Aquibium oceanicum: one gene and its partner. The protein of the gene in region 2 interacts with the protein of the main gene of each other region in a pairwise test. Links are inferred from orthologs where the notes say so. Each region holds a gene or a part of one and is shown on either strand. Other genes may lie near its edges. The genes, in order: lysA and BSQ44_RS06305.

The links.
Region 1: the proteins of BSQ44_RS06305 (region 2) and lysA interact in binary tests that used the Escherichia coli proteins (3 or more experiments, as listed by UniProt). The link is inferred for Aquibium oceanicum from one-to-one orthologs.

Annotation. Positions count from the first base shown.
Region 1 is NZ_CP018171.1:721,949-731,267, forward strand. The notes cover bases 2,102-4,934. They hold lysA (diaminopimelate decarboxylase), read right to left. Parts: upstream 4,236-4,934; coding sequence 2,967-4,235; downstream 2,102-2,966. Other genes in these bases: BSQ44_RS03615 (TIGR02302 family protein), read right to left, coding at 2,102-2,839; BSQ44_RS03625 (hypothetical protein), read right to left, coding at 4,274-4,486; argH (argininosuccinate lyase), read right to left, coding at 4,559-4,934. Outside these bases: tRNA (guanine(46)-N(7))-methyltransferase TrmB, read left to right, coding at 1-234; more of BSQ44_RS03615, read right to left, coding at 251-2,101; more of argH, read right to left, coding at 4,935-5,959; thiol:disulfide interchange protein TlpA, read left to right, coding at 5,987-6,676; BSQ44_RS03640 (hypothetical protein), read left to right, coding at 6,795-6,992; BSQ44_RS03645 (GNAT family N-acetyltransferase), read left to right, coding at 7,224-7,883; BSQ44_RS03650 (DUF445 domain-containing protein), read left to right, coding at 8,063-9,319. UniProt on the Escherichia coli protein: Specifically catalyzes the decarboxylation of meso-diaminopimelate (meso-DAP) to L-lysine. Is not active against the DD- or LL-isomers of diaminopimelate.
Region 2 is NZ_CP018171.1:1,258,786-1,268,271, forward strand. Bases 4,744-7,743 are described here. They hold BSQ44_RS06305 (response regulator transcription factor), read left to right. Parts: upstream 4,744-5,901; coding sequence 5,902-6,585; downstream 6,586-7,743. Other genes in these bases: BSQ44_RS06300 (efflux RND transporter periplasmic adaptor subunit), read right to left, coding at 4,744-5,739; BSQ44_RS06310 (sensor histidine kinase), read left to right, coding at 6,591-7,743. In the rest of the region: BSQ44_RS06290 (efflux transporter outer membrane subunit), read right to left, coding at 29-1,438; BSQ44_RS06295 (efflux RND transporter permease subunit), read right to left, coding at 1,493-4,555; more of BSQ44_RS06300, read right to left, coding at 4,552-4,743; more of BSQ44_RS06310, read left to right, coding at 7,744-7,838; BSQ44_RS06315 (IS110 family RNA-guided transposase), read left to right, coding at 8,609-9,486. UniProt on the Escherichia coli protein: Response regulator member of the two-component regulatory system CpxA/CpxR which responds to envelope stress response by activating expression of downstream genes including cpxP, degP, dsbA and ppiA.

The DNA of each region.
Region 1 (9,319 bases), 540 kb from region 2 along the record:
GACCGCTTTGCCCGCGTCATGCGTCCCGGCGCGCGCTTCCGCTTCGCATCGGACATCGGACACTACGTCGACTGGACGCTCTTGCACATCCGTCGCCATCCGGAATTCGAATGGATCGCAGCATCGGCCGACGACTGGCGCCGGCCCTACGAGGGCTGGCCGGGAACGCGCTACGAAGCCAAGGCTAAGCGGGAAGGCCGCATGCCGGCCTACCTGACCTTCGTCAGGCGGTGATCCGCGGATCTGCAGATCAACGCATTTCCAGCAGCCGTTCGAGATAGTCCTTTTCGAGCTCGGGGCTCAGCGCGTTTCCGAGCCGCTCCCGGATCGCTTCCAGGATCCTTCTGGCCCGCTGCACGTCGATCTCGTCGGGAACTTTGACCGTCTCACCGAAGTCGGGACCGGTCGTCGCTCGCGGGCGGCCGAGCGGATCGCGATCGGAACTCTGCTGGCGTCCGCCCTCGCCCGATCCGCCCTGATCGCCCTGCATGGCCTGCTGCATCTGCTGCATCATGTCCTGCGCGCCGCGCCGGAGGGCTTCGAGCGCGCGGCCCTGCTCGCCGACTGCGCGTTCTCCCTGTCCTTCACCAAGCGCGTCGCCGGCCTCTCCCATGGCGTCGCCGGCCTCGCCGAAACCCTCCCCGGGCTGGATGCCCATGCCCTGAAGGTCCTCCATCAGCTGGCCGAGTTCGCCCTGAAGCTGCCCCTGGCTTTCCTGGAGCTGTCGCAGGGCTTCCGCCAGTTCTTCCGGCGACATTCCCTGCCCCTGACCCTCGCCGGGTTGCTGGCCGTCCTGCTGGCCCGGATCCTCGCCCCGCGGCCCCCGCTGCTCGGCGCGGTTCTGGCCGCGCTGTCGCTGGCCGCGCTGCATCTGCTCGAGCCGGTGGGTCTCGTTCATCATCTCCTGCTGGCGGCGCATGATCTCGCCCAGCTTGTCCATCTGCTGGCGCATCTCGCCCTGCTGGCCGCCTTGCTGCTGTTGCTGCTGGCGGCCCGCCTGGAGGTTGTTCATCATGTTCTGGAGCTGCGAGAGCAGTTCCTGCGCCTGGTCGCGGGCGCCGGACTTCGCCAGTTCCTCGATCTGGTCCATCATCCGCTCGAGATCGCTCTGCCGAAGCTCCTGGCCGTTCTGCGGCATCTGCTGCATGGACATGTTGGGATCGCGCGCCGCCCGCTCGGCGAACTCGCGCAGGAACTCCTGCATCGCTTCGCGCAACTCGGCCATGAGCTGATCGATCTCCTCGTCGGATGCACCGTTCTCCAGCGCATTCTTGAGCGCCTCCTGCGCGGCACGGAGCCGCTTTTCGGCCGCCGAAAGGTCGCCATCCTCGATACCGAGCGCGATCTCCCAGAGATAGTCCACCACCTCCCGCAACTGATCGTCGTTATAGGCGCCCGCCAGACGACTGCGCGCGCTGCGAATGGCGAGGAAGTGGGACATGTTGTCGATCGTATCCTCCGGGCGAAGGGTGATCGCATCCATGAGGTCGAGTACCCGCGGTCTGCGGTTGGTGTCGAGCGCCAAGATCCGGCGCTGCTCGATGAGCGCGCGTGCCAGCGGGTTGGAAAACGGCCGTTCCGGCAGCTTCAGCTGCCTGGGTTCGCTGAAGGCTTCCTGCCCGGCATCGTCTGTCGCGGCCAAGGTCAGTGTCACGTCGACGCCCGCCCACGGGTGCTCGGTCAGGTCCTTCGAGGTCTTTGCCGCATTGTCCCGGCCGCCGCGGCGCGGCACCGTGAGTGGCATTTCCGGCGCATCGTAGAGAGGTCGCGCTTCGGGAGCGGCTTCATCGCGCGGATCGATGACCGTGCGCGCGGACGCGGCGCCGTAATCGTCCTCGATCGTATAGGCAAGTTCCAGCGTCCCGTTCACTGCCCGCTTCGGCTCCCCGGCAAAAGCGATGACCGGCGGGGTGTCGGGAATGACGGAGAAGCTCCACGAGCGGATACTCTCCTCCCCCGCCTTCAGCGTGAGCGAACCGTCCTGGGTCAGCCTGAAGGCGAATTGCCGGGTTCCCGTGCTGCGCCGCGGCTCCGCCGCCGTGCTTGCCACGACAGGATCGGTCGGTTCGACGAGGCTTTCCCCGCCGGCTGCATCTCCGAAGGCAAGCGTTTCCGCTCCACTTCCCCCGGTCACCCGCAGGGAAATCTCGCTGTCCTGGGGCACGACGAAAAGCGGCTGGTCGCGATTGGCTTCGGCGGTCATGAAGACCGGCGGCTTGCCCGTGTAGGCCGGCGGCGTGACCCAGGCATCGATGCGCACCGGCAGGACATCGTCGGAGCCGTGGGCGCGGAAGGCATCACCGAGCCTTCCGCCCAGCGGTCCGCCGGAAAAGGCGAACGCGACGACGAGCAGCAGGCCGACGAGCGCCCGCAGGGCCCAGGGGTCGCGTTCGGGGATTCGCGGGCGCGGCATGTCGCCCGACAGCCGGTCCAGCTTCTCGGACATGCGGCGCTGATGCTCGCGCCACAGCGCGTCGGAAAAATCGTCGGACGGACCGACGAGGCGATCCGTTTGCGTCGAGACCGGAGCATGCTCCAGGCTGTTTGCCCGTTCTATGCGGCGGTCGATGGCTCGCGCGGCCGGCATGCGGAAATAGCGCAGCGGATAGAGCGCCGCCAAAGCGGCGATGGCAAAGAGTACCAGCAATCCGATGCGCACGGCTTCGGGGACGACCCGGAACAGTCCGAGCCACGAAACGGAGACGAAGAGGGCGCCGGTCAGGACCAGCGGCAGCAGCAGCGGCCACAGCCGCTCGAAGGCGATGGCAAAGCGCGTCGCAAACCGCGTCCGCGTCAGTCGTGCAATCCCTTGGCGGCCGACGGCTCCGGAATTCGACATGTCAGTCCCGATCCTCGTGAGCGGACGTTTCGTTGGTCGCGAGTCGGGAGAATAGCGGAAAACCAGGCGAAGACGAGGCGATCAAACAAAACGTGATAAGAGCGCCCACCGTGAGACATGGGGCTCGCTAGCCGAGCCAGTCAGGAACTGAATCCCGGCCGATCAGGTCTTCGTAGGTTGGACGCGGGCGGACGACGTGGAAGCGGTCGCCGTTGACGAGCACCTCCGGCACGAGCAGCCGCGTGTTGTAGGTGCCAGCCTGCACGGCGCCATAGGCGCCCGCGGTACCCACGTAGAGAAGGTCGCCGGACGAAAGCAACGGCAGTTCGCGGTCGTGGCCGAGATAGTCGCCCGTCTCGCAGACCGGACCCACGATGTCGGCGGTCATGCGCGGCCCGCGTTCGGCACCGATCCTGACCGGCTTGATCTCGTGGAAGGCGTCGTAGAGCGTCGGGCGGATCAGGTCGTTCATGGCCGCGTCGACGATGACGAAGTTCTTGGCGTCACCTTCCTTCAAGTAGATCACCGAGGTCACCAGGATCCCGGCATTCCCGACGAGCAGCCGGCCGGGTTCGACGATCACCTTCAGGCCGAGCTTCGAGACGTGCTTGCGGGCGATCTCCGCATAGGCTTCGGGCGAGGGGGGCGGGTTGTTGTCGGTCCGGTACGGAATGCCGAGCCCGCCGCCGAGATCGACATGTTCGATGGCGTGGCCATCCGCGCGCAGCGTCTCGGTCAGGTCGGTCAGCAGCAGGAAGGCGTCGTCGAAGGGCTGCAGATCGGTGATTTGGCTGCCGATGTGCATGTCGATGCCGATGGGCCGCAGCCCGGGCAGTTCCGCCGCGCGACGATAGACCGCCCGCGCGCGCTGCCAGGGAATGCCGAACTTGTTTTCCGCCTTTCCGGTCGAAATCTTCTTGTGGGTGCGCGCGTCCACGTCCGGGTTGATGCGCAGCGAGATGCCGGTCTCCCGGCCGGTCGCCGCGCAGCGCGCCGACAGCAGTTCGAGCTCCGGCTCGGACTCCACGTTGAAGCATTGGATTCCGGCGGAAAGACCGAAATCCATCTCGGAAGCGGTCTTTCCGACGCCCGAGAACACGATCTTCTGCGGTGGAATGCCCGCTGCGAGCGCCCGGCGAAGTTCTCCTTCCGAAACCACGTCCGCGCCTGCGCCCTCGGCCGCCAGCGTCCTCAGGATCGCCTGGTTGGAGTTGGCCTTCATCGCGTAGCAGACGAGGGCATCCATGTCCGAGAAGGCCGACGCGAAGACGCGATAGTGCCTGACGAGCGTGGCTGTGGAGTAGCAGTAGAACGGCGTCCCGACCGCCGCCGCGATGTCGGCGACCGGCACGTCCTCCGCGTGGAGGACGCCGTCACGGAATTCGAAGTGGTTCACGTCAGTTCACCGGCATGGAAGCGATCGTTGTCCGCCTGTCAGTCGATCAGCGGATCGAGCAGGAAGCGGCGGTCTTCCTTCGGCGGTGCGGGTTCGGGGGGAAGCGCCTCGCCGGCTTCCTGTGCCTCGCGCCGTTCCTGGAGCGCCGCCTCGTAGGGAGTGATCGGCGCATTGCGGCGGCCGCATCCGGCCAGCACAGAAAAGCCGACGGCGCACAGGATCAGCATCGACGCAATCTTGCGGAAAGACATGATCACCCTCATCGTTACCGGCACGTCTTTACCGGAGTTTTTGCGCCTGTGCACCCGTTTTGGACGAAGCCGTCAGGCTTTGGCCAGGCGCTTTCTCCAGTAGCGTGTCTGCCTGCGGACCTGCGACGGGGCGGTCCCGCCGAACGAGGTGCGGCTGCTCACGGAGTTGCGCACCGAGAGCACCGAATAGACGTCTTCGGTAATGCCGGAGTGAAGGGTCTGGAGATCCTCGAGCGAGAGTTTCTCCAACCCGGTCTTCTTCGCCTCGGCCATGGCCACTGCCCGACCGGTGACGTGATGCGCCTCGCGGAAGGGAAGGCCGAGCACTCGCACCAGCCAGTCCGCGAGGTCCGTGGCTGTCGAATAGCCGGAACCGGCGGCGCGCTTCATGGCATCCGCGTTGACGGTCATGTCGGAGACCATGCCCGTCATGGCGGCGATCATCAGGTCCAGCGCCTCGGCGGCGTCGAAGACCGCTTCCTTGTCCTCCTGCATGTCCTTCGAATAGGCGAGCGGCAGCCCCTTCATCACGGTGAGGAGCCCCACGAGATGACCGTTCACGCGGCCCGTCTTGGCGCGCACCAGTTCGGCGGCGTCGGGGTTCTTCTTCTGGGGCATGATCGACGAGCCGGTTGAAAAGGAATCCGACAGGCGCACGAAGCCGAACTGCGGCGTCGACCAGATGACGATCTCCTCGGCGAGCCGCGAAAGGTGGGTCGCGCAGATCGAGGCGACGGCGAGGAACTCCAGCGCGAAATCGCGATCCGAGACGCTGTCGATGGAGTTGCGCGTCGGTTCCCGGAAGCCGAGCGCCCTGGCGGTCGCCTGGCGGTCGATGGGGAACCCGGTTCCGGCGAGCGCCGCGGCGCCGAGCGGGCTCTCGTCGAGGCGCTCTACGGCGTCCCGCACTCGGGACAGGTCGCGCGCGAACATCTCGACATAGGCCATGCAGTGGTGGCCGAACGTCACCGGCTGGGCACTCTGCAGGTGGGTGAAGCCCGGCATCACCGTCGCCGCATGCTCTTCGGCGCGATCGAGGAACGCGGCGATCAGCCGCTTCAACCCCTCGGCTGTGCTCACGAGTTCTTCCTTGACCCACAGGCGGAAGTCCACCGCCACCTGGTCGTTTCGCGACCGCGCGGTGTGCAGCCTGCCCGCGGCGGGGCCGATCAGTTCCGCCAGCCTCGCCTCGACGTTCATGTGGATGTCCTCGAGCCGGGTGGAGAAGGTGAACGTCCCCTCCTCGATCTCTCGCAGGATCGTGTTCAGCCCGTGAGCGATGCGGCTTTGATCCTCTGCCGAAATTATGCCTTTCTCGGCAAGCATTTCGCTATGCGCGAGCGAGCCGCGAATATCCTGCGAGTAGAGCTTCCTGTCGAAGCCGATGGAAGCGTTGATCGCTTCCATCACCGCCGCCGGACCCGAGGCAAATCGTCCGCCCCACATCTGGTTGCTGGTCTTGTCGTCGCTCATGGTGATAACCGGGCCCTGGAGTTTCGAATGGCACTGAAGAACTTGCACCTGCCGGCATCACGCATGATCCTGATTGCCGCGGTCGCGGGCCTCGTTGCCGGCGCGACTGCGGTATACGTGACGAGCGCGGGGGATGGCAACAATTCCGCTTCGCCGCTCGTCGCGGCCGAGGAGGCGACCTGTGCGGCAAAGCAGGAATTCGCCGACACCGTGGCAGCTTCCGCGACGGGGGAGGTGGCCGCCATGCTCGCCGCCTCTCCGCCGCAGCCGGTCAGCGATCTTTCTTTCAACGCGCCGGACGGCGCTCCAACCAGCATCCGTGAATTCGCGGGCAAGACGGTCCTGATGAACCTCTGGGCCACCTGGTGCGCACCGTGCCGGGCCGAGATGCCGGCGCTGGACGCGTTGCAGAAGGAGCGGGGCGGCGCGGACTTCGAGGTGGTCGCCGTCAACGTGGACACCGGCGACGATACCAAGCCGAAGAAGTTTCTCGCCGAAACCGGCGTCGAATCGCTCGCCTACTACCGGGACAACACCCTGGCGCTCTTCAACGACCTCAAGAAGCGCTCGCTGGCGCTCGGGTTGCCCGTCACACTCCTGATCGACGACGAGGGGTGCCTACTCGCCCACATGAACGGCCCGGCCGAGTGGGCAAGCCCGGACGCTTTGCGGCTCGTCGATGCCGCACGGGGCGATACCGCGCCGCAAGCCAGGTAACAGGGAGACACCATTTGTGACGCCCGGCCCCGCCGAATTGATCTAGTCTCCGGGCTTGGGACAACGGCGATTCATCTCAGGGACATCGCCGAGAATAGTAAGGAGTTCGGAGGGGGTCATGCCTACGCTGAACAAACAGGCGTCGCGCCGCGAAGAGGCCGACGATCGAAAGACGGTCGTGCAGAAGACGGCCACTCAGAAGGCGAAGCAGGGCGACGCGAGCACGGCGCCGTTTCACGGCTCGCCTCACGCCGAACACCCTCGGGATCCCTTCCGCAACATGTTCGGCACTTCCCGGATGAAGTTCGAATTCTGACGCCGGCCATCCGGCCCGTCACAGCGTGGAAACTGTGACGGCATGAATCCGCGGATTGCGCTCGCTCCATCGTCGCGTCCGTGTGTTAGCGGTGAAAATTCCAGCTCCGGCCCATATGCATGGCTCCCCTGCGTCCGGCGCGGGCAAGAGCACGTCCAGACCGATTGAACAATTTGCTGCAGTGCACAATATGTGCAGCGCGAGAGTCGACGACTCGGGAGGAAACCGAGGATGATTGACGCCATGCTGAATGTTTCACCAAAAACAGAGACCGCCCCTGCCGGACATATTCGGGATCTCGCCACAGGGGACTTTGCGGATTTCCGTAATCACCTCCTGCGGCTGACGCCCGCGAGCAGGCGCGACCGCTTCAACGGATACACCGACGACGGCTTCGTCGAAGCCTATGCGGCCCGTTCGGTCAAATCCGGCGCCGTGGTTATCGGCTATGTCGAAGACGGCATCATGCGAGGCGCGGCGGAACTGCACGACATCGGTCGAGCCAGCCGCGAGGCGGCCGAGATAGCCTTCAGCGTCGAGGACGCATTCCAGCACCGCGGTATCGGAGCTCGCCTGTTCGAGCGACTGATCGTCCGTGCGCTCGAACTGGGGTATCGCTCGCTGCACGTCACGACCCATCCTCAGAACCGCGCGATGAAGGCGCTTGCCCGCAGATTCGGAGCAGTGCTGTGCTTCCAGTCTTACGAAGCCGTAGGCGTCATCGACATGGCCGCTTTCAGGCCGAAGGTCACTCTTGCCGCGGAGCCGATTTCCGAAGGACGCCCGGTGCCTCCGAGCCCGCTGATGGCTGCGGCGGGGCTGGCTGGAACCATTGCTGGCGTCGGGCGCGCGGTGCTCAGACCCTGGACGCCAGCCACGGCCACCAAATAGGCTCGTTGCGTGCAAGACGGCGACCCGTCTGACGCGGAGGGGTCGGGTGGGCGGCTACCGAACAAGAGGTCGGGACGGCACTTGCGAAACAACTCCGCCATGCCGACGTTGCGGGAACAGCGACCGCCGCGCGGCATCGCACCCGCATTTTCATCGACGCGGCAGGCAGGAGGCGAAGGATGGCTGACGACAGGACGAGGCCCGCCGCACCCGCACGCGGCGAAATCCTCGTCGCGGCCGACGAGCGTGCCAAGCTCGCCGCGCTCAATCGCGTAAAGGCCGCCGCCACTTTCTCGCTCGCGCTCTGCATCATCGTCTTCGCGGTCTCCACGCTCTACGAGGTGCGATGTCCCTGGCTCGGTTTCGTTGCCGCCTTTGCGGAGGCCGCCGCGATCGGCGGCATCGCCGACTGGTATGCAGTCGTCGCCCTTTTCAAGCGGCCGCTCGGCCTTCCGATACCCCACACCGCCATCATCCCCGCCAACCAGGACCGGATCGCCGACAATCTGGGACACTTCATCGAGGTGAACTTCCTTGCGCCCGGGCCGGTGCGTGAAAAGCTGCGCGAGGTGGATTTCGCCGCGCTGGTCGCCGACTGGCTCTCCGAGCCGCGCCGGGCGCAGGGTCTCTCGCATTTCGTCGCCCGGCTCGTGCCGCAAATGGTGAGGGCCATCGGCGATTCCGGCCTCAAGGACTTCGCGAGCCAGCGTCTCAACGAACAGTTGGAGAAGGTGAAGATCGCGCCGCTCGCCGCCGACCTGCTGTCGGCCTTCACCGAGGATCGACGGCACCAGCGACTGTTCGACGAGATCATCAAGGCGCTCGGAAAATTCCTGAACGACGAGCAGGCGCTGGCGATGATGCGCGACAAGATCCGCGACGAACTGCCCACGCTCGCCCGCTACTTCCGCGCCGACGCCTATCTCCTGAAGCGGATCGTCAACTCCGCCGGAGAGCTTCTGAGCGAGGTGCGCGATGATCGCGACCATCCGATGCGGCACGAGTTCGACCGTTTCGTCGAGGGCTTCATCGAGCGGCTGCGCGACTCACCCGAATATGCCGAGCGCGCCGAGAAGCTGAAGCGCGATCTCCTCGCCCGGCCCGAACTCGCCGGTCTGGTCGGAGAGATGTGGTCGAGCATCGGCAACTTCGCCGAACAGGATGCAAAATCCGCCAATTCGCTGATCCGCAAGCATCTCGCGCTGCTCTTCGTCGACATCGGACGACAGCTCGCCGAGGATCCGCAGGTGCGCGCCGACATGAACCAGGGCTTCGTGGTGGCGCTCGCCTCCTTCGTGGAAAGCCAGAAGAGCGGCGTCTCCGCCTTCATTGCCGACCAGGTGAAAGGCTGGGATCTCGGACAGCTGACGCATCTCATCGAGATCAACATCGGGCGCGACCTCCAGTACATCCGTTTCAACGGCATGATCATCGGC
Region 2 (9,486 bases):
GAGGTCTTCCTCGACACCACCTATGTGGTCAGGAGTCGCCGCCGGCGCGGTAGCCGCCACCCGCGGCGACGCAAAGGGTTATGAAATTGAAGGCTCGCTGCGCCTCGGCGCTCGCCAGCGACAGCCGTGCCTCAAACAGGGACCGCTCGGCATCAAGGACGTCGAGGAAGGCCGAGGTGCCGCCCTTGTAGCTCTCTTGTGCCAACTCGAGTGCTTGCGAGTAGGCGTTTGCCGATTCACGGAGCGCTTCGACCTGGCGCGTCTGGCGCTGCCATGCGACCAGGGCGTTTTCCACTTCCCGGACTCCATTGAGCACACTGTCCTTCCAGGCGAGATACTGCTCCCGCGCCTCGCTCTCGGCGAGTGTGACCTTTGCCTTGCGCGCTCCGCCATCGAAGATCGGAATGTCCGCCACCGGCCCGAAGGACCAGTTGAGCAGCTGGCTGGAACCGCCGGTCACCGCAGCCGCGACAGTTACGGCCAGGGAGCCGGTCAGGGTGAGGCTGGGGTAGAGGTCGGCGGCCGCGACGCCGATCGAAGCGCTCTTGGATGCCAATTGCCGCTCCGCCGAACGGATGTCCGGCCGGTTGCGCAAAAGATCCGCGGGTATGCCGCTCGAAGGCTGGAAGCGCGCCACCGGGATGCGTGCGCCTTTCTTGACCGCCTCGAGAAAGGTGCCCGGTTTCTGCCCCGTCAGATAGGCGATCCAGTTGGCCGACTGATAGAAGGAGATCTCGTAGCCGGGCAAAGATGCCTCGGCGATGTTCAGGGCGGCGAGCGTCTGCGCCACCTGCAGACCGCTCGACAGTCCGATCGCCTGTTGCTCGCGTACCAGTGCAAGAGTTTCGCGACGCGATGCGATCGTGTCGCGCGCAATCGCCGCCTGCGCCTGGTAGAGGCGCAAATTGACATATTCCGTCGTGATTTCCGATAGCAGGGTCAGCCGCGCGGTATCGGCATTGGCGAAGGACGCGTCGAGGCTCGCGAGCGACGCCTCGCGGTTCCGGCGATACTTGCCCCAGATGTCGAGAAGCCAGGAGACGTCGAGCGCAGTGCTGTTGGTCAGATTCCGCTCGCTGGTGGAGAGACTGTCGGATTTGCCGGTCGTGCCTTCGAACGTGCTGGAGGATGACCCCGACAGGCTCGGAACCGTATCCGACCTAGCAATGTCCAGATTGGCACGGGCCTGCGCGATCCGTTCGAAGGCTTGGCCGATATCGAGGTTTCCGGCCAGCCCGGAAACGACGATCCGGTCAAGCAATGGATCCTTGAACGCGTGCCACCAGCCGGTTTCCGGGGTGATCGGGCGGCCTGCGTCGGCGGCCGCGATATAGGCCGCGTTCAGCGCGATCGCCGGTGAGGCATAATCAGGCCCAACCGTGCACCCGGCAACCGAAGCCGACAGCAGCAGCGCGATAACCCTCGTAGGAAAGGTCATTTTCTTACCCGCCTTGGAATTGAAGCATGATCGACATGATCTCGGGCCGCGGCCTCAATGGCTCCGTTTCGACCAGAGCCGCAGCGCGAAGCGCTCGAAATCATCGATGAAGGTAAAGACCATCGGAATGACCAACAGGCTCAGCAACGTGGACGTGATCAGCCCGCCGATCACCACGACCCCCATCGGCTGACGGAAGCTCGGGTCGCCGTCGACGAGACTGAGCGCTGCCGGAAGCATGCCGCCCGCCATGGCGATCGTCGTCATCAGGATGGGGCGCGATCGCTTGTGACAGGCGTCGATAAGGGCGTCGATCCGGTCCATGCCGCCGCGGCGCGCTTCGATCGCATACTCCACCAGCAGGATCGAATTCTTCGACACGATCCCCATCAGGAGCAGCAGGCCGATGACCGCAGGCATCGAGAAGCTGGTACCGGACAGGACGAGCGGCATGAGCGCGCCGCCCAAGGCCAGCGGCAGGGCCATCAGGATCGTCAATGGCTGCAGGAAGTCGTGGAACAGCAGCACGAGCACGGCGTAGACGCAGAAAATCCCGATCGCCATCGCGGTGGCGAAGCTCTTGAAGAGTTCGCTCTGCCGCTTCAGATCGCCCTGCTCGATGAAGTCGACGCCGTTCGGCAGGTTCTGGTAGGCCGGCAGTTCCTTCGCCTCCGCCAGCACATCCGACAGGTTGCGGCCGTTGAGCTCGATGGTGATCGATATGTTGCGCGATCGATCGAGGCGGTTGATCTTGCTGGGGCTGGAGCCGATCGAAATCTCGGCGATCGTTCCGAGCGTCACCAGGCCGTCGGTCGCCGACACGGGAATGAGCGAAATCTCGTCGATGGATTTGCGATTGTCGCTCGAAAGCATCGCCCGGATTGGAACCTGCCGTTCCGGCAGGTTGAGCTGCGAAAGCGCCGAATCATAAGCCCCCGCCGTGGCCAGCCGGACCGCGTTCGCGATGGCCTCCGACGTCACCCCGAGGGAGGCTGCTCTCGCGAGATCGGGGCGAATGATCACTTCGGGAGATTGTACGGCAGCCGATGAGGTGACGTTGCCGATCCCTGGAATCGTCCGCACCGCAGTTTCGAGATTGTCGGCTGCCTCCTGCAGGGCAGCAGCGTCGTCGCCGGCAAGAGTGAGCTGCAACTCCGTGCCGCTGCCGCCCGAGCCGACTTCGATGCGAACGCCGGGAATCCCCTCCAGCGCCTTGCGCAGGTCCGCTTCGATTTCGGACTGGGTGATGTCGCGGTCGTCGATCGGCGTCAGGTCGACCACGAGGGTCGAAGAGGTGACGGAACTGGTGCTGCCGCCGCCACTCGGGCCGCCGCCGGTCGAGGCGCTTCCCGAGGCCTGGAAAACGGAGCGGACGTTGTCGACGCCGCCGAGGATCTTGCTTGCCGCTAGCGCGACCTCGTCGGTCTGGTCGAGCGTCGATCCGGGCGGCGTGGTGATCGTGACCTGAGTTTGGCTGTTGTCCGATGCGGGAAAGAAGCCCGTCGAAAGATGGCCGACAATGGCATAGGTGGCGATGAAGAAGATCACCACGGCCGTGAATGGAATCCAGCGATGGCGCAGCGAGCCGCGGACGACGGCGAGATAGGCGCGCATGATCCGCCCGTCTTCCGTCGCATGGTTGCCCGAGGCGCTCATCATATAGGCGGCCATCATCGGCGTGATCAGGCGGGCAACGAGAAGCGAGAACAGGACCGCCACTGAAGCGGTGATGCCGAACTGCTTGAAAATGATGCCGGGAATGCCGCCCATGAAGGCGGTGGGCAGGAAGACGGCGACCAGCGCCATCGAAGTCGCGATCACCGCCAGACCGATTTCGTCCGCCGCCTCCATCGCCGCATCGAACGGCTTCTTGCCCATGTTGAGGTGGCGCTCGATGTTTTCCACCTCGACGATCGCGTCATCGACCAGGATGCCGACGACCAGCGACAGGGCGAGCAAGGTGACGGTGTTCAGCGAGTAGCCGAGGTAGTCCATCACCAGAAAGGTCGGGATGATCGACAGTGGCAATGCAATCGCCGCAAGCAGCGTGGCGCGCCAGTCGAAGAGGAACAGAAATACCACGACGATGGCGATCAAGGCGCCCTCGTAAAGCATGTGCATGGAGGCTTCGTAGTTCTGCTCGGTCGGCAGGATCGTGTTGTAGGCTTCCTCGATCTTCACCTGCGGGTTGGCGCTCGCGAACTCGGTCATGGCCTCGCGGACGGATTCCGTCACGGCGAGGTCCGAATAACCCTTCGAGCGCTTTATCTGGGCGGCGATGACGGGCTTGCCGTTGAGATAGGCAAGGGAGGAGCGGTCGGCATGCGTGTCGACGACATCGCCGATCTCGTCGAGCCGCACCCAGCCGCCATTGGGCAGGGGTATCGGGATTTCGCGTAGTTCCGCGACGGTATCGACGGCCGCCAGGGTGCGGACCGACTGGGAGTTTCCGTTGATTTCAGCTTCGCCGCCCGACATGTCGGACTGAACCTGGTCGATACGCTGGTTGATCACATCGACCCCGACGCCGAGACCGGTCAAAAGGTCCTCGTTGAGTTCGACATAGATTTCCCGGTCGATGCCGCCGAGCCGGCCCACCTCGCCAACGCCATCGATCTTCATGACGGCGCGTTCCATGTCGTTGTCGATGAACCAGCTGAGTTCCGCCTCGTCGAGCTTGTCCGAACTGACGACATAGGTGACGAGCGGCGAGCCGTTGAGATTGACCTTGGAGACGGTCGGCGCATCCATCTCATCCGGCAGGTCGGAGCGCGCTTCGTCCACCGCGTTCGAGACTTCGTCGAGCGCGGTCTGCGGATCCTTGCCGACCTGGAAAGCAACGGAGATGGTGACCGAGCCGTCGGTTATCGTTGTCGTGACCGAATCCAGCATCGACATGCCGGTCAACTGGTCCTCGATCTTTCTGGCGACCTCGGTCTCGAGCTGCGCCGCAGCGGCGCCTTCCAGGCTCGCGCTGATCTGGATCGTCGGCAGATCCATATCGGGGAAATTCTGTACGTCCAGCCTACCGAAGGCCATCAGCCCGGTAATCGTCAGCAGGACGAATGCGAGGATGGGCGGAACCGGATTGCGGATGGCCCAGGCGGAAAAATTCATTGTCCGGCATCCTCTCCGCTCGAGGCCGCAGCGTCATCCAAAGCCGGTGCCGCGCCGGCCGCGCCGGCTGCATTGTCATCCGCATCACTGGCGGACACGAGACGCACCACGGATCCGTCGGCAAGGAAGGCGCCCCCTGCCTTGACCAGCGTCTCGTTGCCTTCGAGCCCGGATGTGATCTCGACGCGATCGCCGTTGCGTCGCCCGGTCTCGACCCGTTTGCGACTGACGGTCGTCGGCGAGCCGTCCTCGATAACGTAGACGTAGGAGAACCCGTCGCGCAGCGTGATGGCGGAACTCGGCACACTGATCGCCTGGCTGGATCCGACGTCGAAATAGCCGCTGACGAAGATGCCGGTCTTGGGGTTGGGATGGTCTCCGTCCGGCGGAACGAGCGAGACGTAGGCCGTCACCCGGCCGGTTTTTTCGGATGCGGTCGGAGCGATCTTGCGCACAGTGCCCTCGACATCGCCGATGGGTGTGGGGATGACGGCGCGGGTGCCTTCGGCGACATGACGCAGCTGCTTGAGCGGGATTTCCGCCTGCCATTCGATCCGGCTCTGGCGGATCAGCTTGAACAACTCGTCACCCGTCGCAACGACGTCGCCCAGGGAGGCCGAACGCGCCGAAATGGTCCCGTCATCGACCGCCAGTATCCGCGTGTGTTCGAGATCGACGCGCGAGGAGGCGAGCGCGGCTTCGGCCGAATCCAGATCGGCTTGCGCTTTCCGTTCAGCCACCAGGTATTCGGTTATCTGCTGGTCGGTCGCCGCCCCCGAGCCTTTGAGTTTCCGCGCCCGATCGCCGTTGGCCTTCGCCTCGTCGAATGCCGCGCGGGCCGACTCGAGATCGGCTTCCCGCTGCTGCACTTCGCTTTCGATCTTGTCGCTGGAGAGCCGCGCCAGTTCCTGCCCGGCCTTCACGATGTCGCCGACTTCACCGTCGACGGATGTGATGCGTTGCCCGGAGATTTCGGCCGAGATCGCCGCTTCCTGCCATGCGGCAAGCCAGCCATTGGCCGGAACGGTCTCCGCCCAGTCATCCATGGTGGGGTTGATGGCTTCGACCGTCAGCGCGGCGGCGGCGGCGTTCGAGCCGGCGCCTTCGTCGCCCGGGTCCTGCGCGAAGGACGGACCGGTGCAGATGAGGGTCAGCAAGACCAGGGATCGGATGAATGGCTGCATGGCAGGAAGGGTCTTTTCGGTTCGGCGCCCCGGTCAGTCCGACCGGTCGGGACAATCCCTAGCGCGGTTGCGCGTTAAGATGTGTCAAGCAGGGTAAACTTGGGAAAATCCGGTCGTCCGATTGCCTGGACTGCTCTAGAAGAAGCACCAGGAGGCTAACGGATGGCGAACGTTCTGCTCGTCGACGATGATGTCGATCTCGGCAAGCTCATTTCCGAATACCTGACGGAGGAAGGATTCAACGTCTTCCACCAGGTAAACGGGCGAGACGTGCTCGCTTTCGTCGCGGAGCACCGGATCGACGTCATCATTCTCGACATCATGCTGCCGGGGATGAACGGCATCGAGATCCTGCGCCGCATCCGCCGCGTCGACAACATTCCCGTGCTCATGATGACCGCGCGCGGCGACGAGGTCGACCGGATCGCCGGGCTCGATCTCGGCGCCGACGATTACCTCGCCAAGCCCTGCTCTCCCGGCGAGCTCGCCGCACGGCTTCGCGCCATCCTCCGCCGCGCCGCGAGTTCGCGTGCCGGCTCCGCCGACACGATCGAGGTCGGCGATCTGAGCATCGACCCGAGGGGGCGCAAGGCCCTGTGGAAGGGCACGATGCTCGCCCTGACCGGAGCGGAGTTCAACCTGATGGAAGCCCTCGCCTCGCGGCCCGGACAGATCGTCAGCCGCGGAGAGCTCTGCGAACTCGGTCTTGGACGCCCACTGACGCGTTTCGAGCGCACCATCGACGTCCACATGTCGTCAATCCGCCAGAAGATGGGGCTGCTCGCCGACGGACGCTCGCCCATCGTCAACGTTCGCGGTCAGGGCTATCAACTCGTCACGGGGTAGCTCAATTGATCGCGCGGTTCTTCAGCTATATCCTGGGTGCGATCGTTCTCAACATCGTCGTGGTGTTGGCGCTGGTCCTGCTGCTCGACTTGCCTCCGCCGGGAAACGGGCGCGCGAAGGGAGCTCAGCCCTATCTCCTCGAACTCCTGAAGAAGGCGCATGACGAGGGGACGGACGTCACGACACTTCAGCCGGTCGCGATTCCTGGAGATCCGTCGGTCGCGTTCGTCGTCCGGCAGGTCGCCGCACAGAGCGAAGCCTGCAGCGCGAACCAGACGATCGCGGTCCAGGCAGACGGCGACTGCCTGGTCATCGACATGATCGCACCGACGCCGCGGCTGTTTGCACGGATCGAATCGGTCATCCTGCCGCTGGCCATCGGCATCCTCGTCAGCATCCTTGCCGCCATTCTGCTCGCCAAACGCTTCCTGCAGCCGGTGCAGGTGATCGCCGATGGGCTGGACGAGCTCGCCGCGGGGCGGTTCGACCAGCGTGTCTCGGGTCGATTGACACGATCCGACAGGTCTTTCCGGAAACTCGGCGCGCTCGTCGACGAGGCATCGGGGCGCCTGCAACGCCTCAACCGGGACCGCGAAAGGCTGTTTCACGACATCTCGCACGAGATCCGCTCACCGCTTGCCCGTCTGCAGGTCGCGCTCGGGATCGTTCGCAGATCGCCCGCCCGCATCGATGGTCTGCTTCCGCAGCTCGAGGCCGACATCGAAAGAATGGACCGGCTGATCGACGAGATTCTGATGCTTGCACGTATCGACGGGAGCAGCCATCAGCCGATGGACTTCGGACCGATCGATCTGCTCGATATCCTCGACCCGATCATCGCCGATGCCAATTTCGAGGGTGCCGAGCGTTCGGTCACCTGTCGCTATGAAGGGATAGACGGGATCCACATCGACGGCTCCGCGGAGCTCATCTATCGCGCGCTGGAGAACGTCATTCGCAACGCGATGCGGCATACGGACGAGAGCACGGAAGTCGTGGTCGCGGGCAGCGAGGAAGGTGGTACGTATTCCATCACGGTCCGAGACCATGGACCTGGCGCCGCCGAAGACGACCTGATCCATCTCACCGAGCCATTCTACAGGGCGAACTCGGACACGCGCTCGGGTGCAGGCCTCGGGCTAGCGATCGCACTCCACGCGACGCATCTGCATCATGGCTCGATTTCCATTTCCAACGAGCCCCACGGCGGGTTGTGTGTCTGCCTCACCCTGCCAAGAAGGCCAGCTGACTGAAATGCGCCCCCGCGGATGGCGGGATCGAGCATGCCAGACGGCAGGAGTAAGCGTTACGTGGATGAGGAATTTAACCGAGTGCTTCCAAACGTCTGAGAAGGCACGTGTGCGACCTAGGACAATGGAAAACCGTTCGGGAATGCGAATTAGCCTGCCAGTGGCGCGGCAGGTTACCGCTGGCAAAAACGTATGTTCGCTTCCGGCGTCTCCTCGCCCGAAAGCAGTCGGTCGGCAAAGCGCCCCAAATCGCTAAGGACTCGTTGGCCGAGCGTCGGATTTCTCACGTTCTCTGCCAGAACCCGACAGTCAGCAGACGATTTCCATTTCCAACGAGCCCCACGGCGGGTTGTGTGTCTGCCTCACCCTGCCAAGAAGGCCAGCTGACTGAAATGCGCCCCCGCGGATGGCGGGATCGAGCATGCCAGACGGCAGGAGTAAGCGTTACGTGGATGAGGAATTTAACCGAGTGCTTCCAAACGTCTGAGAAGGCACGTGTGCGACCTAGGACAATGGAAAACCGTTCGGGAATGCGAATTAGCCTGCCAGTGGCGCGGCAGGTTACCGCTGGCAAAACGTATGTTCGCTTCCGGCGTCTCCTCGCCCGAAAGCAGTCGGTCGGCAAAGCGCCCCAAATCGCTAAGGACTCGTTGGCCGAGCGTCGGATTTCTCACGTTCTCTGCCAGAACCCGACAGTCAGCAGATGATGCGGTGGACGGCTCTCCTCCCTCCGTGCGGTATGATGGCGGGATTAGAGCTGGAGGAGCACCATGATGAGCAACATCACGACAATCGGTCTGGATATCGCGAAGTCCGTATTTCAAGTCCACGCAGTGGATTCCGCCGGCGAGATTGTCGTTCGCCGAAAGCTGACGCGAGGGCGTGTCCTCGCCTTCTTCGAGAGCCTGCCGCGATGCCTGGTCGGAATCGAGGCCTGCAGCTCTTCGCATTATTGGGCTCGCGAGCTGATCGCACGCGGCCATGATGTGCGGCTGCTGCCGGCACAGTACGTAAAGCTTTATCTGAAGCGACAGAAGAATGATGCCGCGGACGCTGAGGCGATCTGCGAGGCCGTGACCCGACCGACCATGCGCTTCGTGCCGGTGAAATCCCCCGAGCAGCAAAGCGTGATGATGCTGCATCGGGTGCGGCTGATGCTCAACCGCCAGCGCACTCAGATATCGAACGCGCTGCGGTCCCACCTGTCCGAGTTCGGGGTCGTGGCGCCGATCGGGCGGAATGGAATTGAACAATTGCTCGTGGTCATCAACGACGAGAACGACGCCAGGATACCCGCTGACGCACGGCTATGCCTGCGGATGCTGGAGGCACAGCTTCGGGTCGTGAAGCAACAGATCCTCGAAAACGATCGCCGGGTCCGGGCGAGTGCACGAGAGAGCGAGCTGGGTCGCAGGTTGATGGAAGTCCCGGGCGTCGGCCCGCTGTTGGCGAGTGCGTTCGTCGCGACCGTCGCCGATCCGCACGCCTTCAGGTCGGGGCGATGCCTATCCGCCTGGATCGGGCTCGTTCCGAAGCAAAACTCCAGCGGTGGCAAGGAGAGACTCGGCAGTATCTCCAAGGCAGGCAATCGCTACCTGCGACAGATGCTCGTCGTCGGAGCGATGGCGGTCATCCGCTTTGCCGAGCGGAA